2 regions of the Rhizobium acaciae genome follow, and region 2 is predicted to be linked to the other one. Evidence: predicted binding sites of a transcription regulator. Region 2 holds the regulator's gene; the other holds the start of a gene.

Region 1 (15,876 bases), on a different contig from region 2:
GTCGCCGGCGTCTATCTGCCGCCGCCGCTGGTCGCCTGGTTCCAGCATATCGCCAACCTTCTTCGATGATGCGGGGAAAAGATGTCGGTGCTGAGCGATCTGATTGAGAAGGGGGTGTCGGTTCAACATCACGCGCCATGGCCGCGCCGCGTCGTCGATCCGGCGGTATGGGCATCGGCGACACTAGAGCTCGCGAAAGGGCGGTTGACCTTGCTCGGCCTTTGGGGAGAGGAGCACGCAGTTCACATGGCCCTCCTCGATGAATCCGCCGGCTCGATCGCGGTCATCAGCCTTGAAGGGCTGGCGGATGGATATCCCTCCGTTGCGCGGCATCATCCACCCGCGCTGCGGCTGGAGCGGGCAATCCGCGACCTTACCGGATTGGAGCCGCAGGATCTGCCGGATATCCGCCCATGGCTCGATCATGGACGCTGGGATCTGCGCCACCCGCTTGGCGAGCGGGCGGCAACCCTGGCAGAGCCCTATCCCTACACCTTCCTGCGTGCGGAGGGTGACGGTCTGCATCAGATCCCGGTCGGCCCGGTGCATGCCGGCATCATCGAGCCCGGGCATTTTCGTTTCACGGCCAACGGCGAAACGGTCGTCCGTCTCGAAGAACGTCTCGGATATGTCCACAAGGGGATCGAGGCGCTGATGGTCGGAGCGGACCTGCTCCGCGGAGCGCAGCTCGCCGGGCGGACGTCCGGCGACAGCACGGTCGCCTATGCCTATGCTTTTGCTCAGGCAGCGGAGGCTGCGGCCGGGCTTGTCGTCCCGCCCCGCGCGGTATGGCTGCGGGCCCTGATGACCGAACTGGAGCGGCTCGCCAACCATCTCGGCGATATTGGCGCCATCTGCAACGATGCCGCGTTTTCGTTGATGCTGGCCCATTGCGGCGTGCTGCGCGAAGGTGTGCTTCGCGCGGCCGAGACTGCCTTCGGCCACCGGTTGATGCGCGACCGCATCCTCCCCGGCGGTGTTGCAGTCAACCTCAGCGAAGATGGACGCGCCAGCCTGAAGACCCTGCTTGATGAAATCCACCGAAAATTGCCGGCCTTGGTGGAACTCTATGACAACACGGCCTCGCTTCAGGACCGAACGGTCGGAACCGGCAGGCTGCGAGGCGAGCTCGCCCGCCAATATGGTGCCGGCGGTTATGTCGGACGCGCCTCCGGGCGCGGTTTCGACGCACGGGATGTCCTGCGTTACCCGCCCTATGATCAGCTTTCATTCGAGGTTCCGGTGCTGAACGAGGGCGATGTCAATGCCCGCGTCTGGATCCGCATTCGCGAAGTCGAGCAGAGCCTATCCCTGCTGGGCCAGATCCTTGACCGGTTGCCGGATGGTCCGATCGTGAGGGATATCCCCTTCATCAATGAGAGCCGGGAGGGCATGGCGCTCGTCGAAGGCTTTCGCGGCGACGTTCTGGTCTGGCTGCGGCTGACTCGGGAGAGTAGGATCGAACGCTGCCATTTGCGCGATCCATCCTGGTTTCAATGGCCACTGCTGGAGGCCGCGATCGAAGGAAATATCGTCGCGGACTTTCCGCTCTGCAACAAGTCGTTCAACTGTTCCTATTCCGGTCACGATCTCTGAAGGCAACCCATCATGCGCAAGCTCCTCTTCGAAAGTCTCATCCGGCCGCCACTGACGGAACTGAGACCGCCGGTTTCCGACGCTGCGATGACAGAGCTCGCCGCCGCCATCGAAAGGAGCGCGCGCCTACGGCTTGGACGCAGCCTGTCGATCCGAGCCGTCGATGCCGGGTCCTGCAACGGCTGCGAGCTGGAAATGCACGCCCTCAGCAATGCTTTCTATGACATCGAGCGCTTCGGGCTTCGTTTCGTCGCCTCGCCGCGGCATGCCGATGTGCTGCTGGTTACAGGCCCGGTGACCAGGAACATGGTGCAGGCACTCGAACGGACCTACATTGCCACGCCCGACCCCAAATGGGTCGTTGCCCTCGGCGACTGTGGTCGCGATGGAGGCTGCTTCGCGGGCAGCTATGCCGTCCTCGGCGGGGTTTCGAAGGTCGTGCCCGTCGATCTGCATATTCCAGGATGTCCTCCTTCACCAATGGATATCCTCAAGGGTCTGCTCGCGCTGCTTGAAGATGTGAACAGGGAGGGCCGCGTTTCGTGACGGGCAGTTTCGATGGTTCGACTTCTACAGGCTGGGATCATTGCAATCACCACGCTGGCCGCGGCAGCGCCAAGGCTACTTGCAACCATTTGGCACCGGATCGTGCCACCAATACCGCCGCGCCGGCGGCATGACATTGCGCTGGGCGGTCAACCGGCGGATCCCGCTATGCGCATGGCAATCGATGCCGTCGAGAAGGTGTTTGTCCGGGATTTCAAGTGGTCTTTTCGCAGGCTGCCGGTTTCGAAGGTCGGCATCGATGCACGGGCCGAGATTCTTGATAGCGGGCGGCCAACCGGAAAGTTCCTGCCTCTTCAAATCAGATCGATACCATCATGGGTGGAAGCCGGTGGCGATTACATCCATCGCGGCGAGCGCAGCCATCTCGATTACTGGGCGAAACACTTGTTGCCTGTCTGTATCGTCATCGCCGATGCCCGCAGCGGGATAATGCGATGGCAGAGAGCCGACAAGGGGAACTGCGCGGAAACGGAGTCGGGGTGGGAGATGGTTGTTCCGGCAGCCAACGTGTTGGATGCTAACGCCAAGTTCTGTTTCGACGAGGCCGTTGCCTCCGATCAGGAGTCGCTGATGCGCTCTGCCTTTGCCCTTGATCGAGAGCTCATGGAGGAAGTTCAGGATCAAACAACTTTTTTCGTGTGGGACGAGTGGGGCGACACGACAGCGATCTTTTCCAACCTGCAGATCTATATCGGCGAAGACGGGAGGGACGAGCCGGATATTCGGATCGACTATCTTCTTCGGGCAGACAATCTGCATGACGTCATGACCAGGCTCTTCCCTTGGGCAACCTACTCTTACGCCGAGCCGATCAAGGAATATTCCGAAGAGGTTGCCGTGCACGTTCTCGAGGTCGAACTTCGACCTGAAGCAGAGGCCTATCTCGAGGCCGAAGACTTTCTGGTGGCGGGCTACCCCGATGAGGAGGAGCCGTGCGCGCCGGAATCCGAGGGTTATGTTACGGCGCAAGAAGAAGAGGCGTTCTGGCGGAGCCGGGGTGTTTCTCGCGGGCATCGCAATCAGGACGAATGACGATACCGTGCAAATCGCGGATTTGGGGTCAAAGAGGCGGCAGGCACAACGCTGTCTACACGACGTGAACCTGCCGCTTTGGGAATCAGCTTTTCGTATGCCACTCTTTTCCTCCGCAGCAGCATTTTTGGAAGTGCGTGATTGTTTTCATCGGCCGTGCAGATCATCCGGTCGCGCAGGGTCCGGGATCAAACAGCTAAAGCGTGCGAAACATCACCAATGCGTCGACGTAACCTTGCGTCGGATGAAGGAAGACGCCAGGAAGCCGGCCGACGATATCGAAGCCGAGAGATTGCCACAGCCCCACCGCACGCTCATTGCTGCTGACGACGAAATTGAACTGCATCGCCCGAAAGCCCCGCAAGCGGGCATGCTCCAGGGAATGCTCATGCATCAGCCGGGCGACGCCACGGCCGCTTGCCGCAGAATCGGTCATGTAGCCGCAATTGCAGACATGCCGGCCGCCGCCTGCCTGATTGGCCTTGATGTAATATGTGCCGAGGATCACGCCATCCTCTTCGGCGACGAAGGTCTCGCGGTCCGGCCCCATCCAATAGGCCAGCGCATCGGCTTCGCTCAGATCGCGATCGAGCGCATAGGTTTGGCCGGCGCGGATCGTCGGACCGATGATCCTCCAGATCGCGCCTTGATCGTTCTTGTCTGCGGGTCGGATCAGCATGCTCGATCTCTAACGAAACCGGACACGCCGCGCAACGGGTCGGCAGCCTCCGGCAAAAGCCGGAAGCGTCCCGGCCTCAAACCCTTTCAAGCGCTATCGCAATCCCCTGCCCGACACCGATGCACATGGTCGACAGCGAATATTGTCCGCCGATCTCCAGAAGCTCGAGTGCCGCCGTGCCGGTAATGCGTGCGCCCGACATGCCAAGCGGATGGCCGAGCGCGATCGCGCCGCCATTGCGGTTTACGCGCGCGTCATCATCGGCAATCCCGAGCGCGCGCAGCACCGCCAGCCCCTGGCTGGCAAAGGCTTCGTTGAGTTCGATCACGTCGAACTGCTCCTGAGTCATACCGAGCCGTGCCATCAGCTTGCGCGAGGCCGGGATCGGCCCGACGCCCATCACCCTTGGCGGAACCGCGGCAGCCGCGCCGCCGAGGATGCGGGCGATCGGCGTCAGGCCGTATTTTCGCGCCGCCGCTTCGGAAGCGACGATCAGTGCGGCCGCCCCGTCATTGACGCCGGAGGCGTTGCCGGCCGTCACCGTGCCGCCTTCCTTTTTGAAAGGTGTGGCGAGTTTCGCCAGCGTTTCGATCGTCGTCGCGCGCGGATGCTCGTCCTTGTCGACGATTACAGCATCGCCCTTGCGCTGCGGGATGGTCACCGGGGTGATCTCCTTCGCCAACCGTCCGTTTGCCTGGGCCGCTGCCGCCTTCACCTGGCTTCGCACCGCGAAGGCATCCTGGTCTTCGCGGCTGACATGATAGTCCTCGGCGACATTCTCGCCGGTCTCCGGCATGGAATCGACGCCGTATTGCTTTTTCATCAGCGGGTTGACGAAACGCCAGCCGATTGTCGTGTCATGGATTTCGGCCGCCCGTGAAAAGGCGGTCTCGGCCTTCGGCATGACGAAAGGCGCGCGCGACATGCTCTCGACGCCGCCGGCGACCATCAGCTCGGCCTCGCCGGAGCGGATGGCGCGCGCGGCCGTGATCACCGCATCCATGCCGGAGCCGCAGAGCCGGTTGATCGTCGTGCCGGGTACGGCGATCGGCAGGCCGGCCAGCAGGGCCGACATGCGCGCGACATTGCGGTTATCCTCGCCCGCCTGGTTGGCGCAGCCGAAGATCACGTCGTCGACGGCTTCCCAATCGACGGCGGCATTTCGTTGCATCAGCGCCTTCAGCGGGATTGCGCCGAGGTCGTCGGCGCGCACCTGGGAGAGCGAGCCGGCAAAGCGGCCGATCGGCGTTCTGATATAGTCGCAGATAAAGGCTTCGGTCATTACTTTTCCTCAGAGTTTGGGCACGACGAGGTCGGCAACCAGGCCCTCGACATGCAGCGGCGCGCCGGTCATGGCCTGCAATTCCTCCTGCGACATCGCGGCCAGCATCTCGCGCAGGACGAAGCGTCCCTTGACGATGTCGATGACGGCATGGCTCGTATAGACGCGGGTGATGCAGGCAACGCCGGTCAGCGGGAAGGTGCATGCCTCCACCAGCTTCGGCTCGCCTGTCTTGGTGACGTGCTCGGTGATGACGCAGACCTGTTTGGCGCCGTGCACCAGGTCCATGGCGCCGCCTACGGCCGGCACACCCTTGCTGCCCACCCGCCAATTGGCGAGATCACCACTCTGGGCAACCTGATAGGCGCCGAGGATCGCGACGTCGAGATGGCCGCCGCGCACCATGGCGAAGCTGTCGGCGTGATGGAAGAAGGCAGCACCCGGCTTCAGCGTCACCGCTTTCTTGCCGGCGTTGATCAGATCCCAGTCCTCCTCGCCTGCCGCCGGCGGCTCGCCGAAGTTCAGGATGCCGTTTTCGGTGTGAAAAATCGCCTGACGGCCGGGCGGCTGATAACGGGCCACCATTTCGGGAAAGCCGATGCCGAGGTTCACATAGGCGCCGTCGGCGATGTCCTGCGCGGCGCGCCAGGCGATCTGTGCATTGGAAAGCTTGATGTCTTCGCGGGTGTCGATGGTCATACGTAGGCCACTCCGGCTCGAATGAGCTCTTCTTCCTGCTGGGGATTGGGAACAGTGACGACGCGGTCGACGAAGATGCCTGGCGTCACCACCTGCTCGGGATCGATGCCGCCGGCCGGCACGATGGATGAGACCTGGACGATGGTTTTCGCCGCCGCCATGCACATCAGCGGATTGAAGTTGCGGCCGGCCTTGTTGTAGGTGAGATTGCCCTGGATATCGCCGATCGCAGCCTTGACGATCGCGAAGTCGGCCTTCAGCCAGCGCTCCTGCACGTAATGGCGGCCGTCGAATTCGGCGATGACCTTGCCGTTGGCAAGTTCGGTGCCGTAGGCCGTCGGCGTATAAAACGCCGGGATGCCGGCGCCTCCGGCGCGGATGCGCTCGGCAAGCGTTCCCTGCGGCACCAGCTCGAGCTCGATTTCGCCGGCCAGATATTTATCGGTGAAGGCGCGCGGATCCGACGAACGCGGGAAAGAGCAGATCATCTTTCTGACCATGCCGGCATCGATCATCGCAGCGATACCGATGCGCCCGTTGCCGGCATTGTTGTTGATCACGGTGAGGTTCTTTGAGCCCTTGTCGATCAAGGCATGAATGAGCTCGATCGGCGCGCCCGAGCCACCAAAACCACCGATCATGACGGTCGCGCCATCCCCGATCTCAGAGACGGCTTCCGCCGTGCTCCCGACTGTCTTGTCCATGCGAGACCTCTCCTTGGCTAGATGCGGCCGGGAACTCTCCATCCCGTCCTCTGCCGTAGACATAAAGCGCGGCGGGTCAGCCGGCAATTCATTTTGTGCGCTATTTGACATTTGTTCGTATACCGCACATATTGGAATGAATCTCATTGGAGACCAGACCCATGCGCGAAACGGATTTCGTCAGCGGCTTTGCCCGCGGCCTGAAGGTCATCGAAGCTTTCGGCGAAACCCGGCAGCGGCTTTCCATCGCCGAAGCCTCGAAGCTGACGGAGCTTGACCGCGCCACCGTGCGCCGCTCACTGCTGACGCTCGCCGAACTCGGTTATGCCGATTATGACGGCAAGTTCTTCACGCTGACGCCAAAGATCCTGCGCCTAGGCCATGCCTATCTCTCGGCAACGCCGCTGCCGGCGCTGCTGCAGCCGCACCTCGATCATCTTTCGGAGAAGGCCGGCCAGAGTGCCTCGGCCTCGGTGCTCGACGGCACCGACATCGTCTATATCGCCCGCGCCTCGCAGCGCCGCGTCATGTCGATCAACCTCACCCCCGGCAGCCGCCTGCCCGCCTACTGCGCCTCGATGGGCCGCGTGCTGCTCGCAGGCCTTCCAGAGAGCGAGGTACGCGCCATCCTCGCCCGCAGCGAGCTGAAGCAAAACACTGCGAATACCAAGACCGACCCCGAGGACCTCATCACCGAATTCCGCCGGGTCCGCGCCGAGGGTTACGCCATCATCGATCAGGAGCTGGAGATCGGCCTCTGCTCCATTGCCGTGCCGGTCGATAACGACCGCGGCGAAACGGTCGCGGCGATCAATATCGGCGCGCCGGCCGCCCTCGTGCCAGCGGCGGAGATGAAGGAACGCTATCTGCCGCTGCTGAAGGAAACGCAGGCGGCGCTGCGGCCGCTGCTGCGGCGGTGATGGTAAGCAGTTCCAGCAAAAGTGCGCAGCGGTTTTGCGTCCGGAATGCGTAAAATAAGAGATGGAGCTGCCCCGGTCAGCGCCGGGGCCGCTCGTAATCGGTCAATGCGACAGGTCGAGCGCGGCTGTCAGGTCACCCATCGGCGGCCGGTCGTTATTGCGCAGCGCCTTGTCGCGGGCGATGATCCCCGGCAGCACCGGCAGATCGTAGCGCGCGGTGATGAAGCGGATGATCGAGGTCGTGTCGTACTGGGTATGATCGACCATGCCGCCCTTGGCGAAGGGCGAGATGATGAAGGCCGGAATGCGGTTGCCCGGGCCCCAGCGATCAGCCTTCGGCGGCGCGACATGATCCCAGAAGCCGCCATTTTCGTCATAGGTGACGATGACGAGCATATGGCCCCATTGCGGGCTCTTCTCGAGGTGGGAGACGATATCGGCAAGATGCTGGTCGCCGCTCGAAACATCGGCATAACCGCCATGTTCGTTGAGGTTGCCCTGCGGCTTGTAGAAGGAAACCGCCGGCAGCTTGCCGTCGTCGATATCTTTGAGGAAGGCTTCGCCGCCAAGGCCACCATCTTTCAGATGCTCGGCACGCGCCGGGGTGCCGGGCGCGAAATTGGCGAAATAGTTGAACGGCTGGTGGTGGAACTGGAAGTTCGGCACCGGGGTGGCATTCTTGCCGTCAAGGACTGCCTGCCAGGCGCCGCTATACCAGGCCCAGCTGACGCCCTTCAGCGACATGAGATCGCCGATGGTGATTTCATGTTGCGGCGGCAGCGTCGTTGCGGCGGCAGGATCGGCATAGGCCGGATCGCCGTTCTTGGCCGGCGGATTAGCGCTCGGCTGGTAGGGCGGCTGCATGGTGTTGACGGCGTAGAAGTCAGGCGTCAGGTTGCCGTCGGAGACGAATTTCGGTGCGCCCTCCAGCGCCGACTTCGAGGCGTTTTCCGCGACCGTCAGCGACGTGCCGTCCGCATCCACCTTGGCGATGGTCGGCTTGGCGGGGCTCTTGTCGGCATCCGGATAATAGGGTGCACAGGCGCAGACCAGCGCGAAATGGTTGAGGAACGAACCGCCGAAGGCGCCCTGGAAGAAATTGTCGGCAATGACGTATTTCTTGGCGACCTGCCACATCGGCAGGATGGAGCCATCGTAATGGCCCATGACTAGGCTGCCGGAATCGGCCCAGGCGACGAACTTGTCGTTCTTGCCGCCGTCGATCTGCATCTGCTCCTGGTAGAAGCGGTGCCAGAGGTCGCGAGTGATGACCGAAGGCGCCTCTGCGAAACCCTTCGGGTCGTCGATCGCGAAGGCGGCGTTGGCAAGATGGGCCGACTGCGCCTCGGTGACGGCAGGCGAGACACCCTTGGCGGTGAGGCCGCCCCAGGCTGGCGGCAGTTCGGACAGCGGCTGGCCGTCGCGGTCAAGCTGGCGGGCGCGATCGGCGGTCGCGTTGGAGAGCCCGTCGGCGCCGGGAAAGCTGCCGTAGAGATTATCGAAGCTGCGGTTTTCGGCATAGATGACGACGACATTGTCGATCTTGTCGTAACCGGCGGGCGCCGCATGGGCTGCCGTCGCCATGGCAAACGGCACGATGGCCGATCCGGCGAGACAGATGGAATGGAGGAGTTTCAGTCTTTTCACGGGGAGTACCTCATGGCTAGGGGGCGTTGGCTAGAGGGAGCGAAGAACGCTCGGGGGGCGTTCGGACGCTATTCCGGCCGTCTATCAACTTTGTGACATCAGGGGTTGCCGTGATGCCGCAGGGAATAGCCGTCATCAATTTGTTGCAACGAGGTTCGATCATGGAGGAAACCAGCCTTAAGCTATTGGAATCCTTATGATGACGATCAAGACCATCTGGCTTGTGCCGTCCGGCCTGGCGGTGAGCATGGGTGCCGTAGCGCTCTGTCTTGCCATTCTTCCCCTGCGGCAAAGCAGCGCGGCGACCGCCTCCGGCGTTCATCCCGGTCCGATGTCGCGCGCTGAGGCCTTTGCCTGGGCCGAAACGCTCACCGCGCTCGGCCGCAAGATATTCTCAGATCCCTCGCTGTCGGCCTCGGGGCTCCATGCCTGCGCGTCCTGCCATGATCCAGCTCACGCCTTCAGCCCGGCATCGGCCATGCCGGTCGAAATGGGCGGCGAACATGGCGACCAACCGGGCCTGCGCGCGGTTCCAACGCTGCGCTATCTGCAGGCAGTACCTGCTTTCACCGAACACTACTACGATTCCGAAGACGAGGGGGACGAAAGCGTCGACAATGGCCCGACGGGTGGCCTGACCTGGGACGGCCGGGTCGATCACGGCGCCGATCAGGCGAAGATCCCGCTGCTCTCGCCTTTCGAGATGGGCAACAAGGATGCGGCCGCAGTGGTGGCGAAGCTGCAGACGGCGGCCTATGCCGGCGACATCAAGGCAGCCTTCGGCGAGACGGTGTTCGACAATCCGCAAGATGCCTTCGATGCCGCCGCCGAGGCGCTCGCCACCTTCGAACAGAGCGGCCCGGATTTCTATCCCTATTCCAGCCGCTACGACGCCTTTCTCGCCGGCAAGACGACTCTGACGGCGCAGGAGCTGCACGGACGACAACTGTTCGAGGATCCGGCCAAGGGCAACTGTTCGAGCTGTCACTTAAGCGAACCCGCCAATGACGGCGAGCCGCCGCAATTTTCCGATTTCGGCTTCCTCGGGCTTGCCGCACCGCGCAACATGGCGATCCCGGCCAACAGTGATCCCAACTATCATGATCTCGGTCTTTGCGGCCCGCAGCGTACCGACTTTGCCGGACGCAGCGAATATTGCGGCCTGTTCCGCACCCCGACGCTGCGCAATGTCTCGCTGAAGAAGAGCTTCTTCCACAATGGCTATTTCCACTCGCTGCGCGACGTCGTCTCCTTCTACGCGACGCGCGACAGCGATCCCGGCCGCTGGTATCCGAAAAACTCAGACGGCACGGTCCGTAGATATGACGACCTGCCGCAGGCCTATTGGGACAATCTCAACCAGGACCCGCCCTTCGGCAGGAAGCCGGGCGATGCGCCCGCCCTCACCGATCCCGAAATCGACGACATCGTCGCTTTCCTCGGAACACTGACCGATGCCGACCTGCAATCCGATGCGACCGGGCATTGACCCGGGCCGGCGGACCACTCTTGTTGTGGACCTGCCAGGCTGAGGACGGAAACGCATCTCGGTCATTGCTTGAGAATATGCAATCGGTGTTTCATATGCGTCATTGACGAATGGAGGTAGCGATGGCCAGCATGACGATCCGGAATCTCGCCGATGCCATTCGCGCCCGCTTGCGATCGATCGGGGGAATTGAGCTCGCAGTTCCACCCCGCCAGCCGATCCGAGACGCGCCGGACTTTGACGCGTAACGATCCCGATACCACTGTCATATCGGAAGTCGGAAGGACTTCACGTTCATTCATGGCCGGTTGAAACCGGGGCCGCTATCCTACAAACCGGCGAAGCATTCCCACTTGATGTATCATAATATCCGATATACATCATTTCATCGGAAATGGTGGGGGAATGATGGAACGCTCGTTTTTGACGATTGCCGCCGGCGAGAATAATGATGCGATACGCGCGCTTTCGGCGCCGGCGCGGCTCGAGATGCTCAAGCTGCTCTGCGCCAAAGGGCCGATGAATATCAACGATATCGCGCGTGCCCTTTCTCTGCCTCAATCGACTGTCGCCACCGGGATTCAGATCTTGGAAGATGCCCGGCTTGTCGATTCCCAGCTGACGAAGGCCCGCAAGGGAAACCAGAAGATCTGCTCGGCAATCTATAGCGAAATTCTGATCAGCTTTGAGGAAAGTGCGGCCCAAAGGGCCAACAATATCATCGAAGTCGAGATGCCGGTCGGGCTCTACACCAGTTGTGACGTCCATGCGCCATGTGGTCTTTGCTCCACCGAGAGCGTCATCGGTCCTCTCGATGTCCCCGACTATTTTCTCGATCCGCAGCGCATGCAGGCCGGGCTCGTCTGGTTCGGCAGGGGATATGTGGAATATAAATTCCCAAACAATGCCAAGGTGTTGAACAAGGATATCCGTGCCATCGAGTTTTCGCTGGAGCTGTCGTCGGAAGTGCCGGGCACCAATCCGGACTGGCCGTCTGACATAACCCTCTGGGTCAATGGAATGGCGATCGGAACCTGGACGTCTCCCGGCGACTATGGCGACAAGCGCGGCGCTTTCACGCCGGCATGGTGGAAGCTCGAGGGCTCGCAATATGGGATGATGAAGACCTGGCGCATCTCCACGCGCGGAACCTTCATCGACGGTATCGCCGCCTCGAATGTCACGCTCAGCGATCTTGCCCTTGCCCAGCATTCCTCCATCCGGCTCCGTGTCGGCATCGCAGAAAATGCCGGCCATACCGGTGGCGTCAATATTTTCGGCCGCGGCTTCGGAAATCACGGACGCGATATCATCATGCGGCTGCATGTCTGAAAAATCAAAATCGGATATCTTGATTTAAATATCACGATTCTTTCCAGTTTCCGTCGTCGTCAAAATCGCAGAAACAACTGAAATAAAACAATTTTCTCTGAAATCCATATTAGTATGATTAAAGCCGCAACTTGGTTGACAGAACAACATTCCTGATATCAAGTTAGAGGCAAGAAAACAAAATATTTGATATATAAACGGGAGGATCCGTTGAAGACGAACGTTGTGGTTCACCGCGATTTCCGCATCGCGACCATTGATTCCAGGCTCTACAGTTCATTTCTCGAGCATCTCGGCAGGGCGATCTACGGGGGCATTTATGAGCCCGGACACCCGACGGCCGACGAGGACGGATTTCGCCAGGATGTCCTTGATCTCGTCCGTGAGCTCGACACCCCATACTGCCGCTATCCCGGCGGCAACTTCGTCTCGGCCTATAATTGGGAAGACGGCGTTGGCCCGCGTGCCGAGCGCCCGGTTCGCCTCGACCTTGCCTGGCGCACCCGCGAAGCCAACCAGATTGGCGTCAATGAATTCGTCGACTGGTGCAAGAAGGCGAATACCAAGCCGATGCTCGCCGTCAATCTCGGATCACGCGGCCTGGATGCCGCCCGCAATTTCCTCGAATATTGCAATCATCCAGGCGGCACCTACTGGTCGGATCTGCGCCGCAAACACGGCTGGTCCAATCCGCACGACGTCAAATTGTGGTGCCTCGGCAACGAGATGGATGGTCCCTGGCAGGTCGGCCACAAGTCGGCCTATGAATATGGCCGGCTGGCGGATGAGACGGCGAAGGCCATGCGCGGCTTCGACAAGTCGCTTGAACTCGTGGTCTGCGGCTCGTCCAATTCCGACATGAAGACCTACCCCGAATGGGAGGCCCAGGTCCTCGAGCAGTGCTATGACAGCGCCGACCATATCTCGCTGCATATGTATTTTGCCAACCGCGAGAAAAACACGCTCAACTATCTCGCCCGCGCGACGAAGCTCGACCGCTACATCACCACGATCGGCGGCGTGATCGACTACATCAAGGCGAAAAAACGCTCGAAGAAGACGATCGGCATTTCCTTCGACGAATGGAATGTCTGGTATCATTCCAACCAGCAGGACAAGGAGATCCTGGCGCGCGACGAATGGCCGGATGCGCCGCATCTCTTGGAAGACATCTATAATTTCGAGGACGTGCTGCAGGTCGGCGGCATCTTGAATACCTTCATCCGTCGCTCCGACCGGGTGCGCATCGCCTGCATCGCGCAGCTCGTCAACGTCATCGCCCCGATCATGACCGAGGACGGCGGCGCTGCCTGGCGCCAGACCATCTATTACCCGTTCTATTACGCCTCCAGATATGGCCGTGGAACGGCGCTGCAGCTGGTCGTCGATGGCCCGACCTATGACAGCGACGAGGAGAACGACGTCCCCTATCTCGACGTATCGGCAGTCCATTCCGAGGACGGCAAGACCTTGACCTTCTTTGCCGTCAACCGCCATCCGAGCACGGCGCTCGATCTCGATGTGCGGCTGGAAGGCTTCGCAAATGCCCGGGTGGTCGAGCAGGTGGAAATGACCCACGGTGATCTGGAAGCCGTCAACACGGCTGCGCGGCCGAAGACGGTCGCCCCCGTCAATGTCGAGAGTGGAAAGATCGAGGATGGACGGCTGCGGGCGGCGCTGAAACCGTTCTCCTACAACGTCATCCGGCTGTCGGTGTGACAGCTACCGCCGGGTAGCCCATTGGGGCGCCCCCGGCTAGAACAGGATGATTTTAGGCCGGGGCGGCCTAAAATCTGAATCCTGTTCTAAATTAAAGAGTTAGAGCATGATGTCGTCCGAAAACCGCTGACACTTTTCGGCATCATGCTCTGAGATATTCGGCTCGCTGCGAGGAGGCAGGGAGCCGGAGAGATGGTTCACTGAGGTCCTGGACCCGACTGTTCAAGTCCTGACGCCTCTGCGAACCGACAACCGCGACGTGCCCATGCGTGCCTTTGCGGCCGCCGTATCGTCGCTTTCTAGGGAGGAGTTCATGCAACAGTGGAAGAGGCTCGCATTTGGCGTCGCGTTGGCCGCACTCGGCTTGACAGCGACGGCCAAGGCCGATGACTACACCTCCTTGCCGCGCAAGGAGACGCTCATCGTCGAAAATCCGGAAGGGACGATCAAAAATCCCGGCTGGTTCAATATCTGGGTCAATGGCGGCGGCGGCGTTTCGACCGGCCTGCAGCAGCTGACCATGGATACGCTCTGGTATATCGACCCCGAACAAGGGCTTGGCGGCGCGACCTGGGACAATTCGCTGGCTGCCGACAAGCCGCAATATAATGCCGACTTCACCGAGATGACCGTGAAACTGCGCAAGGGGCTCTTCTGGAGCGACGGCGTGGAGTTCACGGCAGACGACGTGGTCTACACCGTCAAGACGCAGATGGATCACCCCGGCATGGTCTGGAGTGCTGCCTTCTCGGTGCAGGTGGCAAGTGTCGAGGCGACCGACCCCTCGACTGTCGTGTTCAAGCTGAAGAAGCCCAATTCGCGCTTCCACGCCATCTTCACCGTTCGCTGGAACGGCGCCTGGATCATGCCCAAGCATGTCTTCGAGAAAGTCGAAGATCCGCTTCGTTATGATTTCGCCAATCCCGTTTCGCTCGGCGCCTACAAGCTCAAGTCCTTCGACCCCCAGGGCAAGTGGTATACCTGGGAGAAGCGCGACGACTGGCAGCGGACATCGCTTGCCCGCTTCGGCGAGCCGGCTCCGAAATATGTCACCTATGCCGATCCCGGCCCGCCGGATAAACGCACCATCGCTCAGCTCGAGCATAATCTCGATATCATCCACGACAACACGCCCGAGGGCATGTTCACGCTGAAGGAAAAATCCAAGACGATCGAGACCTGGTTCCCGGGTTTTCCCTTCGCCCATCCGGACCCGACGCTTCCGGCCGTGATCTTCAACACCCAGAATCCGCCCTTCGACAACGCCGATGTACGCTGGGCGCTTGCGCTGCTGATCGACATCAAGGCGGTTGATATGGCGAGCTATCGCGGGGCAGCGACGCTTTCGGCGCTCGGCGTGCCACCGACGGCGGCCACGATGAAGGACTATCAGGCGCCGATGCAGGATTGGCTGAAGAATTTCGAGATCGATACCGGCAAGAGCAAGATCAAGCCTTATGACCCGACGGTCGGGCAACAGATCGCCGATATCCTGCGCAAGCAGCCGAAGTTCAAGGACCAGATCCCGACCGATCCGGAGGCGATCAGCGGTGCCTTCGGCTATGGCTGGTGGAAACCGGATCCGAAGGCTGCCGGCGAACTGCTGGAGAAGGCAGGCTTCAAGAAATCCGGCGGCAAATGGCTGACCCCTGATGGACAGCCGTTCAAAGTCCGGATGACGGTCGAGGGTGACACCCGCTCCGTCTTCACCCGGGCCGGAACGCTGATCGCACAGCAATGGGCCGCTTTCGGTATCGACGCCAAAGCCGTGCCGGCCGCGAAACTGTGGCAGGTGGCGCTCCAGCCCGGCGATTTCCAGGTGGCGATTGCCTGGAGCGTCGAAACCTGGGGCGGCGATCCCGACCTGTCGTTCTTCCTCGACAGCTGGCACTCGCAGTTCGTGGCCAAGAAGGGTGACAATCAGCCGCCGCGCAACTGGCAGCGCTGGAGCAATCCGGAGCTCGACAAGATCATCGAAAGCATCCGCGGCATCAGCGCCGACGATCCGAAGGGCGTCGAGCTCGGCAAGGATTATCTGAAGCTGGTCGCCCGCGAAATGCCGACGATCCCGCTGATGTCGTATAACGTCTTCACCTCGATGGATACGACTTATTGGACCGGTTATCCGACGATCGCTGATCCCTATACCGATCCAGTGCCGAATTGGGCCAACTCCAGGCTGATGATGGTCAAGCTGAAGCCGGCACAAC
Region 2 (15,876 bases):
CGCACGCCGCGCTCGTGGAACAGGCGGAACAGCAGCCGCTCGGTGCCGACCAGCGGATCGGTGAGTTCATCGGCATCGATGGTCTCGACCAGCGAACGCGCTTCGAGCCAGGCATCGTCCTCGCCGTGCGGGCGGCTGCCGGTGTCGCCGTCGCCGCCGTGGAGATCCGGTTGGCGCATGCGCTCCGGCGCTTCCGGAAGGAACTGGGCGACGAGGCCGCCTGCCCGCCAGCGATGGCGCGGCTTGCCGGCATCGTCACGGTCGAAGAGTTCGGCCGCGGCAAGACGGACGCGCGTCGGGATCTGCTCCGACTGGCGGAAATAGACGCCGGCAATGTCTTCCAGCGTGGTGCCGTCGAGCGCAACGATGCCCTGGTAGGGCTGGCTGAACTTGCCCTGGTCGATGGTGAAGGCGAGAATGCCCTTGCCGAGCAATTGCTCCGGCTCGGTTTCGCCTGACTCGATCGCCTTGTTGAGCAGCGCCTGATCGAAACGGGCATAGGCGCGGACATTTTCCGGCGTCGAGAAATCGGCGACGAGAAGATCGACCGGGCCGTCGCCCTTGGTCTGCACCGTGAACTTGCCGTCGAACTTCAGCGAGGTGCCGAGCAGCACCGTCAGCACGACGACTTCGGCAAGCAGCCGGGCAACGGGTGCGGGATAATGATGACGCTCGAGGATGGCGTCGAGCATCGGGCCGAGCTGAACGGCGCGGCCGCGCACATCCAGCCCTTCCACCTGGAAGGGGACGACATGGTCATCGCCGGCGAAATCAAACTGGCCGAGGGCGGCTGCAGCTTCTGCCATGGCTTTTAACTCCTAGTTTTCAGAGCGATGGGCCAGCGTGCCCTTCGCTCACGCGGTCGCGAGTCTGTCTCTCGCGACGTCCGATTATGGTTCAGATCGCGCCCAGGCACCAAGCAAGAATCGACTTCTGCGCATGAAGACGGTTTTCCGCTTCATCGAAGACCACGGATTGCGGACCGTCGATCACTTCGTCTGTCACTTCCTCACCGCGATGAGCGGGCAGGCAATGCATGAACAATGCATCATTGCCGGCTTTGGCCATCAAGGCCGCGTTGACCTGATAAGGCTGGAAGACATTGTGACCCCGGGCCCGATGTTCCTGATTCATGGAGACCCAGGTATCGGTCACCACGCAATCGACGCCGGCGACCGCACGGTCGGCATCATGGCAGAGCATGATTTCGGCGCCCTCATTGCGGGCCCAGTTCAGATAGTGATCCTTGGGCTCCGAGCCAAGGGGGACGGCCATGTTCATGCGGTAGCCGAAGCGCGCGGCACCCTCGACCAGCGAATGCAGCACATTGTTGCCGTCGCCGGTCCAGGCGATGGTCTTGCCCTTGATCGGGCCGCGATGCTCTTCGAAGGTCATGATATCGGCCATGATCTGGCAGGGATGGGTGTCATCCGTCAGCGCATTGATGACAGGCACGGTCGCATGCTGGGCCAGCTCGACCAGCCGCGAATGCTCGGTGGTGCGGATCATGATCGCATCGACATAGCGCGACAGCACCTTGGCGGTGTCGCCGATCGTCTCGGCGCGGCCGAGCTGCATCTCGGTGCCGGAGAGGAACAGCGTTTCGCCGCCGAGCTGGCGCATGCCGACGTCGAAGGAGACGCGGGTGCGCGTCGACGGCTTCTCGAAGATCATCGCCAGCATCTTGCCGGCGAGCGGCTTGTCGCCCTGGCCCGCCTTGAAGGCCTGCTTGCGGGAAAGCGCATCGTTCATGATGGTTCTGAGATCGGCTGATGTGACTGCCGAAAGATCGAGGAAATGTTTAGGGCTCATATCGTCTTCTTACCTGTGCTGCGCCCGAAGGCGGCAATCTCTTCAAGCCGTCTTCTTGACCTTGGAGGCGCGAATGCTCTCGGCGGCGCGTTCGACGCGGGCAAGGCCCTCGCGGGCTTCCTCGGCGGTGACCACGAGCGGCGGAAGAAGGCGGATGACATTGTCGCCGGCGGGCACGCCGAGCAGATGGGCGGCGCGGATCGTCTGCAGCAGTTCGGCTGAGGGAACGGCAGCCTTGATGCCGAGCAAAAGGCCCTCGCCTCTGATATCCTCGATCACATCGGGATAACGATCCTTCAGCGAGGCGAGGCCCTGGCGGAAGACAAGGGCTACGTCGCGCACCTGCTGGAGGAAGCCATCGGCAAGGATGATGTCGAGCACGGCACTGCCGACGGCCATGGCAAGCGGATTGCCGCCATAGGTCGAGCCATGCGTGCCGGCCTTCATGCCGGAGGCGGCCTCTGCTGTGGCAAGGCAGGCGCCGAGCGGGAACCCGCCGCCGATGCCCTTGGCGACAGCCATGATATCGGGGGTGATGCCCGACCATTCATGGGCGAAGAGCTTGCCGGTGCGGCCGACGCCGGTCTGGACCTCGTCGAGGATCAACAGCAGGCCGTTGTCGTCGCAGAGCTGGCGAAGCGCCTTCATGAACTCGGGCGTGGCAGGACGGACGCCGCCTTCGCCCTGCACCGGCTCGATGAGGATGGCGGCCGTCGCCTCGGTGATTGCGGCGCGGACCGCCTCGATATCGCCGAAAGCCACCTGATCGAAACCCGGCGCCTTGGGACCGAAGCCCTCGAGATATTTCTCCTGGCCGCCGGCAGCGATCGTTGCCAGCGTCCGTCCGTGGAAGGCGCCTTCGAAGGTGACGATATGGAAGCGCTCGGGATGGCCCTTGGAAAACTGGTAGCGGCGCGCCGTCTTGATCGCGCATTCGAGCGCCTCGGCGCCCGAATTGGTGAAGAACACCTTGTCGGCGAAGGTGGCGTCCGTCAGCCGTTTTGCCAGACGCTCCTGGCCGGGGATCTCATAGATGTTCGACAGGTGCCAGACCTTATCGGCCTGCTCCTTCAGCGCACCGACCACATGCGGATTGCTGTGGCCGACGGAGGTGACGGCGACGCCGGCGCCGAAATCGAGATATCGCTCGCCGCTTTCGGTGATCAGCCACACGCCCTCGCCTCGCTCGAACCGCAGCGGGGCACGAGAATAGGTGTCATAAAGCGGCGCGGCTTCAGCCATGGCGCGATCTCCATCAAAGTTGGCAGGCAATGACTCCGGCTAAGGAAACCAGGCCCAAAAAAATTAAAAATGCCGCCTTGCGGCGGCGAGTGGCACTATTTCCTTTTCGCGCTGCAATGTCAACAAAACGGCGCCCTTAGCGTATGCAGCACAGGTGTACAGCGGCATTTTCAGTCTTCAACAGGCATTATTGCAGAAATGCCACGCAGGGGCAGCAAGTTGGGGAAAACTACGAATTCGATTCATCCGGATTCATGCGACTCTTGTCACGGAGTCAGCCTCACACTAGGTTAAAGATCAATTACTAGACTGCATGCGGCGGAACTAGTCACCAAAATTGATCAAGCGTTTCTTGTTTCGGAGCTCCCGGGACAACGGTGAGGGATTCTGCCATCACCAACGCAAAAGGTGGAGACAGGGCATGAACTGGACAGACGAGCGGGTCGAGAAACTCAAGAAGCTTTGGGCCGAAGGACTGAGCGCGAGCCAGATCGCGGCACAACTTGGCGGTGTCAGCCGAAACGCGGTCATCGGCAAAGTGCACCGGCTGTGCCTTCCGGGCCGTGCCAAGGCCGGCGGCACCAACACCGCGGCGCGAACGCCGAAGCGCAACACATCGGCGCCGCGCGCGCCGAACTACGCCTCCCGGATCACGACCCGCACCGTCACCCGCCAGCAGGGCGCGACGATGCTGAAGGAAGAGATCGAGATCGAAACGATCGAGGAAATGGAATACGTGCCGAGAGGCAATGTGGTGGTGCCGATTTCGCGCCGCCTCGGCCTGACGGAACTGACCGAGCGCACCTGCAAGTGGCCGGTCGGCGATCCGCTGAAGGACGACTTCCATTTCTGCGGCTGCGAGTCCCCCGATAATTCGCCCTATTGCAGCTATCACCAGAAGCTCGCCTACCAGCCGGTCAACGAACGCCGCCGGGCAGCAGCGCGGGCTAGCTGAGCGGGCAACCATTGTTAGAATGCAGAAAACGGGCCGAGTGGCCCGTTTTTTTATGCAATTTTGGTTCGTGCCGATGGCTGCCCCTCATCCGCCTGCCGGCACCTTCTCCCCGTTCTGACGGGGCGAAGGAAGTATGCCGCACCCTCTCGGTCCCCGTTGACGCCCCGTTTGGCACGTCCCTCTCCCCGTTTTTCACGGGGGAGAGGGTTAGGGTGAGGGGCTGCCATACGCGCGACCGGATGAGGGCCGGGTGAGGGGCAGATGTTTGCTGAAACAATGGATGAAAGCCCTCAGGCTTCCATCGAATAACCGGCGCCGCGGACGGTGCGGATGACGTCCTGCATGTTGGAGAAATTCAGCGCCTTGCGCAGGCGGCCGACATGGACGTCGACGGTGCGCTCGTCGACATAGATATCGTGGCCCCAGACGCCATCCAACAGCTGCGAGCGGGAGAAGACCCGGCCCGGCGACGACATCAGGAATTCCAGCAGGCGGAATTCGGTGGGGCCGAGGCGGACTTCGCGGGTCTTGCGATGGACGCGATGGGTCTCGCGGTCGAGCTCGATATCGCCGCATTTCAGCACCGTCGACAGCACCTCGGGACGGGCGCGGCGCAGCATCGCCTTGACGCGGGCAACGAGTTCGGGGGTCGAGAAGGGCTTGACGACATAATCGTCGGCGCCCGTCGACAATCCGCGGACGCGCTCGCTCTCTTCGCCGCGCGCCGTCAGCATGATGATTGGTAGGCGCTCGGTTTCCGGCCGCATGCGCAGGCGCCGGCAGAGCTCGATGCCGGAGACACCCGGCAGCATCCAATCGAGGATGAGAAGATCGGGCGTGCGCTCCTGAAGCCGCATTTCGGCTTCGTCGCCACGAAGGATGGTATCGACCTCGAAGCCTTCCGCTTCGAGATTGTAGCGAAGAAGCACGCTGAGGGCTTCCTCGTCTTCAACAACTGCAACTCTCGGGATCATGCGTGTCGGTCTCCTCGCGCATGATCCTTAAACCAGGGTGATTTAAGCAATGCATCCTGCGCAAATTCAAAAATTGGCTGCGACCTCTTTGCGCGCCCGGACGGGCGCGCACGCAATTGACGGGTGCGGGCGGTTATTCTGTGACCGCGCCGACGGTGTTGGCGCTGTCATCCTTCGGACGATCGCCTTCCGGCTGCGCGCCTGTCGCCATGTAAAAGATCGTCTCGGCGATGTTGGTGGCATGGTCGCCGATGCGCTCGATGTTCTTGGCGCAGAAGAGAAGATGCGTGCAGCTGGTGATGTTGCGCGGATCTTCCATCATGTAGGTCAGGAGTTCGCGGAACAGCGAGGTGTACATCGCGTCGATCTCGTTGTCGCGTTCACGGATCGCATTCGCCTTGTCGGCTGAACGATTGGTGTAGACATCGAGCACTTCCTTGAGCTGGACGAGCGCCAGCTCGGACAGATGCTCGAGGCCGCGGGCAAGCTTGCGGGGAACGCCGGTGCTTTGGACGGCGATGACGCGCTTGGCGGTGTTCTTGCCGAGGTCGCCGACGCGTTCGAGATCGGCGGCGATGCGGATCGAACCCATGATTTCACGCAGGTCCGAGGCCATTGGCTGACGGCGGGCGATCGTCACGATCGCCTTGTCGCCGATTTCGCGTTCGGCGTGATCGAGGATCACATCGTCCGAGATGACCTTCTGCGCCAGCGCGGTATCGCCGTTGACGAGGGCGCGCACGGATTCGCCGACCATCTGCTCGGCCAGGCCGCCCATTTCGGAAATCCGCCTGGACAGGAACTTCAGATCATCATCATAGGCAGAAAAAATATGTGTCGATGCCATAGGGCTTTATCCTCGAATAACGGGAAGGCTTGGTGTCGCCAAAATCAACCGAAGCGACCCATGATGTAGTCCTGGGTACGCGGATCGTCGGGATTGGTGAACATCTTGTCGGTGTCGTTCTCCTCGACGAGGTTGCCGAGGTGGAACATGGCGGTGCGCTGCGAGACGCGCGCTGCCTGCTGCATGGAGTGGGTAACGATGACGATCGTGTAGTTCTCGCGCAGCTCGTGGATCAGTTCCTCGACCTTGGCTGTGGCGATCGGGTCGAGCGCCGAGCAGGGCTCGTCCATCAGGATGACTTCCGGGCTGACGGCGACGGCACGCGCAATGCAGAGGCGCTGCTGCTGACCGCCCGACAGGCCGGTGCCGGATTCGTGCACGCGGTCCTTGACCTCGTTCCAGAGACCGGCGCGCTGCAGGCTGGTCTCGACGATCTGGTCGAGGTCGGCTTTCGACTTGGCAAGGCCATGGATGCGCGGGCCGTAGGAGACGTTTTCATAGATCGTCTTCGGGAACGGGTTCGGCTTCTGGAAGACCATGCCGACGCGGGCGCGAAGTTCGACGACGTCGATATCGGGATCATAGACATCGTCGGTGTCGAGGGTGATTTTGCCGGTGACGCGGCAGCCATCGATCGTGTCGTTCATGCGGTTGAGGCACCGCAGGAAGGTCGACTTGCCGCAGCCGGACGGGCCGATCAGGGCGGTTACGGTGTTTTCGCGGACGTTCAGGTTCACATCGAAAAGCGCGCGCTTCTCGCCGTAGTAAACCGACACATCCTTTCCGATCATCTTATAAGGGACGTTGCTCATCTTGTGATCCAGCGCCTTTTCAACTGCAGCTTCCGTCAACATGTTCATGATCTTGTAACTCCGTTTACCAGCGGCGCTCGAAGCGACGACGCAAGAGGATGGCGCCCATGTTCATGACGATCAGGAACAGGAGCAGGACTATGATGGCACCCGAAGTACGCTCAACGAAGGCACGTTCTGCCTCGTTGGCCCACATATAGACCTGTACGGGCAGAGCCGTCGAGGGATCGAGCGGTGTCGTCGGCGCGTTTGCGACGAAGGCGACCATGCCGATCAGGAGCAGCGGCGCGGTTTCGCCGAGCGCGTGCGCCAGGCCGATGATCGTGCCGGTCAGGATGCCCGGCATGGCAAGTGGCAGCACATGGTGGAACACCATCTGCATCTTCGAAGCGCCAAGGCCGAGCGCTGCGGCGCGGATCGACGGCGGCACGGCGCGCAGTGCCGCACGCGTCGCGATGATGATCGTCGGCAGGGTCATCAGCGTCAGCACCAGGCCGCCGACCAGCGAGGCCGAGCGCGGCAGGCCGATGAAGTTGATGAAGACGGAAAGACCGAGCAGACCATAGACGATCGAAGGGACCGCGGCGAGGTTGTTGATGTTGACCTCGATCAGGTCCGTCAGCTTGTTCTTCGGCGCGAACTCCTCGAGATAGATCGAGGCGGCGACGCCGATCGGCAGGGCAAGCACGAGCACGATCAGCATCAGGTAGAGCGAGCCGATCAGGGCGACGCCGAGGCCTGCGGCCTCCGGACGGCTAGAATTGCCGTTGACGAAAAGGCCGGTGTTGAACTGCTTGTGGAGAGCGCCGCTCGCCTTCAGCTCGTTCATCCAGCCGATCTGCTTGTCGTTGACCTTGCGGTTCTTCTCACCGACCGAGAGGTCGATCTGGCCCTTGTTGGCGCTGTCGACATTGGCGTCGGCGAGAACCGTGACATTGACCGTCTTGCCGATGATCGACGGATCGGCCATCACCATATCGCGCAGCTGGATCGGCGCGCCCTTCGACAGCATGGCGGATGCATCGCGCACGTCAGGACGGCTCGAGGCATTGATATTCAGCTGCTTGACGATCGCGTCACGCAGGAGAACCGGATAGTTGGCGGCGATCAGCGCAGAGGGATCAGTCGCACGCTTATTGTCGGGGTCGATCGTCTTCTCGACGAATTCGATCGGCAAGGTGATCGCCGTCTGCTGGAAGGCGGTGTAGCCTTTGCCGATCACCGTCCACAGCAGGATGAAGAGGAAGACGAGGCCGAAGGTGATGGCGGCGATGCCATAGGCCTGGAACCGGCGCTCGGCGGCATAGCGCCGCTTGATGCCGATATCGCGGCGCACGGGCGCCTTGGAAACGGTGACGCCTGATGTGGGAGAAACAATATCCGTCATTCGTACTGCTCCCGGTATTTGCGCACGATGTAGAGCGCATAGATATTGAGGCAAAGCGTGATGCAAAACAGCGTGATGCCAAGGGCAAAGGCAACCAGCGTCTGCGGCGAGGTGAACTCGAGGTCGCCGGTCAGCTGGTTGACGATCTTGACCGTCACCGTCGTCATCGGCTCGAAAGGATTGATCTGAATGCGGGCAGCCACACCGGCGGCCAGCACCACGATCATGGTTTCGCCGACGGCGCGCGAGGCAGTCATCAGCAATGCGCCGACGATGCCGGGAAGGGCTGCGGGCAAGACCACCTTCTTGATGGTTTCGGAGCGTGTGGCGCCAAGACCGAGCGAACCGTCACGCAGTGACCGAGGCACGGCGGTGATGATATCGTCCGACAGCGAGGAGACGTAAGGGATCAGCATGATGCCCATGACGATACCGGCCGTCAGAACGCTCTGCGCCTGAATGAAATTGCTGTAGTTGCCGGACAGAAGGCCGCTGACCTGGGCGGAGAAATCGCGCAGGAACGGACCGACGGTGACGAGCGCGAAGAAGCCGTAGACGATCGTCGGAATGCCGGCGAGCACTTCGAGGAGCGGCTTGGCGACCCCACGCACCTTCGGCGAGGCGTATTCGGCCATGTAGATGGCGGCGAAGAGGCCGACCGGCACGGCGACCAGCATGGCGACCAGGCCAATATACATCGTGCCCAGCAACAGCGGGATAAGGCCGAACTGACCGAAGGACGAACTGCCGGCGCCGGCAAAGCGCGGATCCCAGACGGTGCCGAAGAAGAAGTCCATGGCGGGAACGGCCGCAAAGAAGCGGGCCGCTTCCGACAGCATGGAGAGCACGATGCCGATCGTCGTCAGAATGGCGATCGAGGAGGCGAGCAGCAGGCCCCAGAGCATGACGCGCTCAACCCGGTTGCGGGCGCGGAAGCGCGGAGCGATGGAGCGCAGCGCATAGAAGGCGCCGGCAACGGCGAGAGCGAAGACGACCGCCGTCATGGCGATGCGGCTCGTCATGCTCAAGGCGTTGAGCGTCCTGGCGGCATCGAGCATGTAAGGCAGCGGCTGGCCGGCGAGCGGCACGCCCTTTTCGAGGAGCTTGGCCTGCAAAGCAGCCGGATCGTTGCCGACCGCCGCAGTTTCATCCGAGGTCAGCATCGTCAGACCGCGGGCGACCGTCGCCACCGTCGAATAGCCAAGATCCTGCTCGACCGAGACTTGAGCCTTGATGTCGTCAGGGAAAGTGCTGCGAACCGAGGACTGGATGATGCCAGGGCTGATGGAGAGCCAGAGGCCAAGGACGATGAGGGCGGGAAGAACCGCCCAGATCGCCGCATAGGCGCCGTAATAGGCCGGCCGTGAATGCAATGCGGAAGACCGGCCTCCGGCAAGCGCCGTGGCGCGGTTGCGCGCGACCAGATAGGCAGCGGCACCGATCACCACAAGGCACAAAAGTATGATGGATGTGCTCATTCGTTACGTCCCCAGGCCCATAGCCCCAAAAAGCCCGGCAGCTTGATCAGCTACCTTCAGCTTCCAATCATGGAGAAGGAATTCCAACCCTGCAGCTCCAGAAACGCCGGCGCGCAGGGACATGAGGCAATGCCGGCGCGGGCTGAAAGGCACCGCGCCGGCAAAGTCATTACATGGACTTGCCTGCTTCGACTTCCTTGCGGATCGCTTCGCGCTCGGCATCCGGAGCGGCAACCAGGCCGTATTCGGCGAGCGGGCCGTCAGGGCCGATCATCTGGTCGGATACGAAGAAGTTGACGTATTCCTTCAGGCCCGGAACTGCGCCGAGATGTGCCTTCTTGACGTAGAAGAACAGCGGGCGGGAAACCGGGTAGGTGCCGTTGGCGATCGTTTCGGTGGACGGAACGATACCGCTCATGGTCGCAACCTTGAGCTTGTCGGCGTTGTTTTCATAGAAGGAAAGGCCGAATACGCCGACGCCGGTCTTGTTGGCGGCGATGCGAGACAGCGTTTCGGTATAGTCGCCGTCGATATCAACAGCAACGCCGTCTTTGCGAACGGCGATGCAAGTCCTGCCTTGAGCCGCCTTGTCCGACACCGCGGCCTTGATGACTTCTACGGCGCCCGATGCTTCGCAGCCGGCCGCCAGGACTTTTTCCTCGAAGACTTCACGGGTGCCGTGCTTTTCGCCCGGGATGTAGGCAGCGATATCGACAGCCGGAAGCTTCGGGTTGACTTCCGACCACTTCTTGTAGGGGTTGGCGACGAGCTTGCCGTCGACGACGACCTGGGCTGCGAGGGCCTTGTAGAGGTCTTCAGGAACGTAAGCGACATCGGCGTTGGAAGCGTCGGTGGCGAAGACGATGCCGTCGTAGCCGATCTTGACTTCCTGGATGTCGGTTACGCCGGCAGCCTTGCAAGCGTCGATCTCGCTTGTTTTGATAGCGCGGGAAGAGTTCGCGATGTCAATGGTGTTTTCGCCAACGCCCTTGCAGAATTCCTTCAGGCCGGCGCTTGAGCCGCCGGATTCGACGATTGGCGTCTTGAAGTTGGTGAAGGTTTCGCCGAAGGACTCGGCAACGATCTTTGCGTAAGGCAGGACGGTGGACGAACCAGCGACCTGAACCTGGTCGCGGGCGACGGCAGCGCCAGCGAAAGCAGCGGTTGCAGCGAGCGCGGCAACGGTGAGTTTAAAGGTGTTCATTTGAATCTCCCGGCATTTGGGCTTGTGTGAGTGCGGCCTTAGAGAGGCCCTCGCATTGCCTTTTTTCATCGGCGGGACTCTCTTAGCTCTTGAAGCCTCGTCCTTTTATGTCAAATCGATGAAACATTTGTGACAATATAAGCCGTTGATTTAAAATAACAAAATTATGCAACGTAAAAGTGTTGCGACATATCGTCAGAAGCGGACGGTAAAATCGGTGCCCTTGCCGACTTCCGACTTGACGACCAGCCGCGCCCGGTGGCGGGTGAGGATGTGTTTGACGATGGCAAGACCGAGGCCGGTGCCCTTCTTCGAGCGGCTATCCTCGATGCTGACGCGATAGAAGCGCTCGGTCAGGCGCGGCACATGCTCGGCCGGAATGCCCGGGCCCCTGTCGACGATGCTGACCTCGACCGGCTGGCCGGTGCCGTTCTTCACCCAGACATCGACGACCTCGCCCTCCTGGCCGTATTTGCAGGCATTTTCCATCAGGTTCTCGAAGACCTGGACAAGCTCGTCGCGGTCGCCCAGCACTTCGACCTTGCCGTCAGGCAGATGCAGGTTGATGTCGACGCCGACATCCCTTGCCAGCGGCAACAGCGCATCCCTGACATGGCCGAGCAGCGGCACCAGATCGACCTTCTCATCCGGCGCGATGTGCGATTTCAGCTCCAGGCGCGAGAGCGACAGCAGGTCGTCGACCAGCCGGCTCATACGCGTCGTCTGGTCGAGCATGATGTTGAGGAAACGCGCCTGCGCCTTCAGATCGTTCTTCGCCGGCCCCTGGATGGTCTCGATGAAGCCGCGCAGCGAGGCAAGCGGCGTGCGCAGCTCATGGCTGGCATTGGCGACGAAATCCGAGCGCATGCGGTCAATGCGGCGGACCTCGGAGATATCCCGGAAGGACAGGATGAAATAGCGCTCATGCGGCCCGTCTCCGGCCGCGAATTCTATGGGCGCGCTGCGCACGATATAGACGCGCTCGGAGGGCAGCCGCTCGGAATGCTCTATCTGGTTCGGCGCGTTGGTGGCGATGGTTTCGCGCACCATGTCGAGCACGCCGGGCGAGCGCAGGCGGGCCGATATATGGGCGCCGAGCGCCACCTCGCCGAAGGCCTTTTCGGCAGCGCGGTTCTGGAAGAGCACCGAGGCATCGTCCGACAGCACCATGACGGGGATATCGAGGCCGGAGAGCGTCGCGGAAACTTCCGGCAGGCGGCTTGGCGGTGCTTCCGGCTCGATCTCCACCGGCGGGGCGGGGTCGGCCGCGATGACCGGGGCCTCATTGAAAAGCGCGGTGAGGATCATCACAAGCAGCAGCCCAAGCACAACCCATTTGTTCATGCCGGCGGCAAGCGCGGCGAGCGCGCTGAGGATCGCCGCAAGCAGCACCGGCCGTTCGCGCCTTATGCGCGCCGACAGGCTTTTTCTCCACGGAGTTTCGTCTTGCAAGGGCCCTCGCAGCGTCGATTCGTTTTTCTTAATATTGAACTCTGCCTGATAGCGGTAATTCATGACAGAAGTTTTCGGGCTGCCGCACCTCAAGCGAAAGGCCGCAGCCGAAACCCACGAAAAATGATCGGCCGTCCGCGAAAGATTTGATTTTCAACGGTAACTATGTTCGCCTGCGGAAAGGGAACAATCAGGCTGAGGAGGACCATATGGGCGAGACCGTCGAAAGCAGGGCCGTGGAGTTGGAGATCCACGGAAAGAAGCGCATCTTCGACGTCGACGATCCGATCCTGCCGGTATGGGTGGACGAATATGCGCTGGCATCCGGTGATTTTCCCCACAAGAAGAAGCTCAAGGAAGAGGACTATCTGGCGCAGCTGGAAAAGCTGCAGATCGAACTCGTCAAGGTGCAATTCTGGCTGCAGGCGACCGGCAAGCGGGTGATGGCGCTGTTCGAAGGGCGCGACGCTGCCGGCAAGGGTGGCGCGATCTCGGCCTCTTCGGCGCATATGAACCCACGCCTTGCGCGCGTCGTGGCGCTGACCAAGCCGACCGAGCGCGAGCAGGGGCAATGGTATTTCCAGCGCTATGTCGCGCAGTTTCCAACGGCTGGCGAATTCGTGCTGTTCGACCGCTCCTGGTACAACCGCGCCGGCGTTGAACCGGTCATGGGTTTCTGCACGCCGCAGCAATATGAGGACTTCCTCAAGCAGACGCCGCAGCTCGAAAAGATCATCGCCCATGAGGGCATCTTCTTCTTCAAATTCTATCTCGATATCGGCCGCGAGATGCAGCTCAAGCGCTTCCATGATCGCAGGCATGATCCGCTGAAAGTCTGGAAACTGTCGTCGATGGACATCGCGGCACTGACGAAATGGGGCGATTACAGCGACAAGCGCAACCGGATGCTGAAGGAAACCCATACGGATTTCGCGCCCTGGACGGTGATCCGCGCCAATGACAAGCGGCGGGCGCGCCTCGAGCTCATCCGCCACATGCTGAACAAGATGGATTATGACGGCAAGGACAAGCTGGCGCTCGGCATGGTCGACGAGAAGATCATCGGCTCGGGGCCAGACTTTCTGAAATAGGGCACCGATCGCATCGGGACCGGGCCACCGACTGCATCGGGACCGGGGTCACTGCCCCGGCAGGATGCGGATGGCGAAGAGGTTGATGCCGCGCGCCTTGCCGTCGAGATCGCTGTTGATCGTCAGTGTACCCGGCGAATTCGGCGCCAGCGAGCGATCGAACTTCACCTGCAGCAGCGCATCCGACTTTTCCCGGGTGACGGTGAAACGATGGCGGGCGCAATTGCCGAGCGTCTGGAAATTGCACTCGACGGTGACCTGGGTCGGCTCGTCGCTGGTCGACTGCAGCGTCAGCGCGATCGTCGAGGATTTGCCGGCAAGCTGTTGCAGCACCGATGGGGGCACGCTGATCGAGACATTGCCGTCGGCTGCACCGCTTTCGGAAATCAGCCGGACGGCGGGGCCATCATTCTCGTCGATTTTTTCGGTGCGCGCCCGCGGGCCGCTCTGGATCTTGTCGGCGTCTTCAGGCTTGAATACGGGGATCCAATCGGCCGAAAAGCTGTTCTGCGGGTCGATCGTCACCGGCTGATCGGTGTGAGAGCCCGCATTGCCGGCGCTGTCGTCATTGCCAGTGAAATCCTCGGGCTGGGTGCTGGCCGGCGGATTGGCAACGCTGGTGTCGCGCTCGGCCGCCGTCATCAGCAGGCCCGACGTATGCACCCACCAGGCGCCGATGCCGATGAAGGCCAGCAGGACGCACCAGACGAGCAGCCGCGAAAAGAATTTTCTGGGCTTACGGCGGCCTGCCGCCCGCTCCGGGCGGAAATCCATATTGGTGGCGCGCTGACCGCGGGCAAGGCGTTCCTCGCCGACGGGAGCGGCAGCCAGATGATCGCTACTCTCGGCATGCACGTCGTCGAGGCTCGCCTCATCGCGGCGGCCGAAGGTCACTTCGGGCGCGCGGGTCTCGCCTGATACCACGGGGCCGTCGAACGCATCCGCTTCGGCCTGGCGAACCGGCGGCGCCGGCATTTCCACGACCGGCGGCACGGGCACTTCAGGCGGTCTCTGGCGGGGATGAAGACGGTCCCGCTCCTCGCCTTCGATGGCGTGGATGGTGCTTTCCAGGCGGTGGCGGTGATGGGCGACGACCTCGGTGTCGGTGATATCCTGCTTGCGCAGACCGGCTTCCAGCGCCTGGCGGGCCGACTGATAGATCCTCGCTCGAACCTCCGGATTGTCGCGATCGGAATTTTCGAGCGCTGTTCTGATGGCCGTTTCTAATCCGCTCACATCCAGTCCTTCACCTTGAATTCGGCATCGGACTGCAATCCCTGCCGTTCTCCATCAAAATTCGGTAACGGCAAGTGCGGCAAACCGCAAGCCTTGCAGGCCCGGCCACGGTCTATGGGCGGGGATATCGGCAGCTTTCACCGCTTACGGGCCCTAATCTATTAGCTTTCTCGGACGTATATATTCGGGCCGAAATCGACCAAGGCATGGCAGCTACTCTTTTATCGCCTTTTCATCTCTGTTATGAGATTGACGTTTTCGTAAACGTCAATGGAGGTGATGACCATGGCCCTGCCGCCGATCCTGAGGGATAGATTGAGACTGCCGGTCATCGGCTCGCCGCTGTTCATCATCTCGCATCCTGTCCTGACGCTGGCGCAATGCAAGGCGGGCATCGTCGGAGCGTTTCCGGCGCTGAACGCCCGGCCGGAAAGCCAGCTCGACGAATGGCTGGCTTTCATCACCGAGGAGCTTGCCCGCCACGACGCCGCCCATCCGGAAAGGCCGGCGGCCCCCTTTGCCGTCAACCAGATCGTCCACATGTCGAACAAGCGGCTGGAGCACGACCTTACGCTCTGCGTCAAATACAAGGTGCCGATCGTCATCTCCTCGCTCGGCGCCGTGCCCGAGGTCAATGCCGCCGTGCACTCCTATGGCGGCATCGTGCTGCACGATATTATCAACAACCGCCATGCCCATTCGGCGATCCGCAAGGGTGCGGACGGGCTGATCGCAGTTGCCGCCGGCGCCGGCGGCCATGCCGGCACGCTGTCGCCCTTCGCACTTGTCCAGGAAATCCGCGAATGGTTCGACGGGCCGCTGCTGCTGGCAGGCGCGATCGCCACCGGCGGCGCCATTCTCGCCGCAGAAGCGATGGGCGCCGACATGGCCTATATCGGCTCGCCCTTCATCGCAACGCAAGAAGCCCGCGCCGCTGACGCCTACAAGCAGGCAATCGTCGAAGGGGCCGCCAGCGACATCGTCTATTCCAACTATTTCACCGGCGTACACGGCAACTATCTGAAACCCTCGATCTTGGCGGCCGGCATGGACCCCGACAATCTGCCCTTAGCCGATGTCTCGAAGATGGATTTCGAGCAGGCTGTCGGCGGCGCCAAGGCATGGAAGGACATATGGGGCAGCGGCCAGGGCATCAGCGCCGTCAAGGCCGTCGAGCCGGTGGCAAATCTCGTCGATAGGCTGGAGGCCGAATACCAGGCGGCGCGTGCCCGGCTGACGCTCTGAGGCGCGCCTTCTTGGCCCCTGCCCTCTTTTTTGCCAAAGCCATGACAGGGTGCTTGAAATCTTCGATCAATGCCTGTATCAGCGCCATGCAAATCGCAGGCCGCATGCTTCGGCCGTGAGGGGCCGCTTTAGCTCAGGTGG

Evidence for each region. Region 2 encodes PhoB, which activates phosphate uptake and scavenging genes when phosphate is short. Its sites were predicted from a motif close to TGTCATNNANCTGTCAT; they were not measured.
Region 1: a site for PhoB is predicted at 9,257-9,273, ahead of OLZ32_RS36020 (acid phosphatase). Genes of this name have one in related genera too.

What each region holds. Positions count from the first base shown of each region.
Region 1 is NZ_JAPCZO010000037.1:3,880-19,755, reverse strand. Features, by position in the region: gene OLZ32_RS36065 (hydrogenase 4 subunit F) at 1-69, shown strand, start outside; gene OLZ32_RS36060 (hydrogenase large subunit) at 82-1,596, shown strand; gene OLZ32_RS36055 (NADH-quinone oxidoreductase subunit B family protein) at 1,609-2,142, shown strand; gene OLZ32_RS36050 (DUF4365 domain-containing protein) at 2,155-3,195, shown strand; gene OLZ32_RS36045 (GNAT family N-acetyltransferase) at 3,392-3,874, opposite strand; gene pcaF (3-oxoadipyl-CoA thiolase) at 3,951-5,156, opposite strand; gene OLZ32_RS36035 (3-oxoacid CoA-transferase subunit B) at 5,166-5,855, opposite strand; gene OLZ32_RS36030 (3-oxoacid CoA-transferase subunit A) at 5,852-6,559, opposite strand; gene OLZ32_RS36025 (IclR family transcriptional regulator) at 6,721-7,479, shown strand; gene OLZ32_RS36020 (acid phosphatase) at 7,582-9,126, opposite strand; gene OLZ32_RS36015 (cytochrome-c peroxidase) at 9,326-10,615, shown strand; gene OLZ32_RS36010 (ArsR/SmtB family transcription factor) at 11,021-11,947, shown strand; gene arfA (arabinosylfuranosidase ArfA) at 12,158-13,666, shown strand; gene OLZ32_RS36000 (ABC transporter substrate-binding protein) at 13,980-15,876, shown strand, end outside.
Region 2 is NZ_JAPCZO010000036.1:8,964-24,839, reverse strand. Features, by position in the region: gene OLZ32_RS35855 (Hsp33 family molecular chaperone) at 1-806, opposite strand, end outside; gene argF (ornithine carbamoyltransferase) at 898-1,812, opposite strand; gene OLZ32_RS35845 (aspartate aminotransferase family protein) at 1,855-3,054, opposite strand; gene OLZ32_RS35840 (GcrA family cell cycle regulator) at 3,476-4,009, shown strand; gene phoB (phosphate regulon transcriptional regulator PhoB) at 4,300-4,983, opposite strand; gene phoU (phosphate signaling complex protein PhoU) at 5,117-5,830, opposite strand; gene pstB (phosphate ABC transporter ATP-binding protein PstB) at 5,875-6,690, opposite strand; gene pstA (phosphate ABC transporter permease PstA) at 6,707-8,029, opposite strand; gene pstC (phosphate ABC transporter permease subunit PstC) at 8,026-9,507, opposite strand; gene OLZ32_RS35810 (substrate-binding domain-containing protein) at 9,677-10,711, opposite strand; gene phoR (phosphate regulon sensor histidine kinase PhoR) at 10,907-12,226, opposite strand; gene ppk2 (polyphosphate kinase 2) at 12,373-13,254, shown strand; gene OLZ32_RS35795 (regulator) at 13,303-14,490, opposite strand; gene OLZ32_RS35790 (NAD(P)H-dependent flavin oxidoreductase) at 14,776-15,735, shown strand; tRNA gene OLZ32_RS35785 (tRNA-Thr) at 15,858-15,876, shown strand, end outside.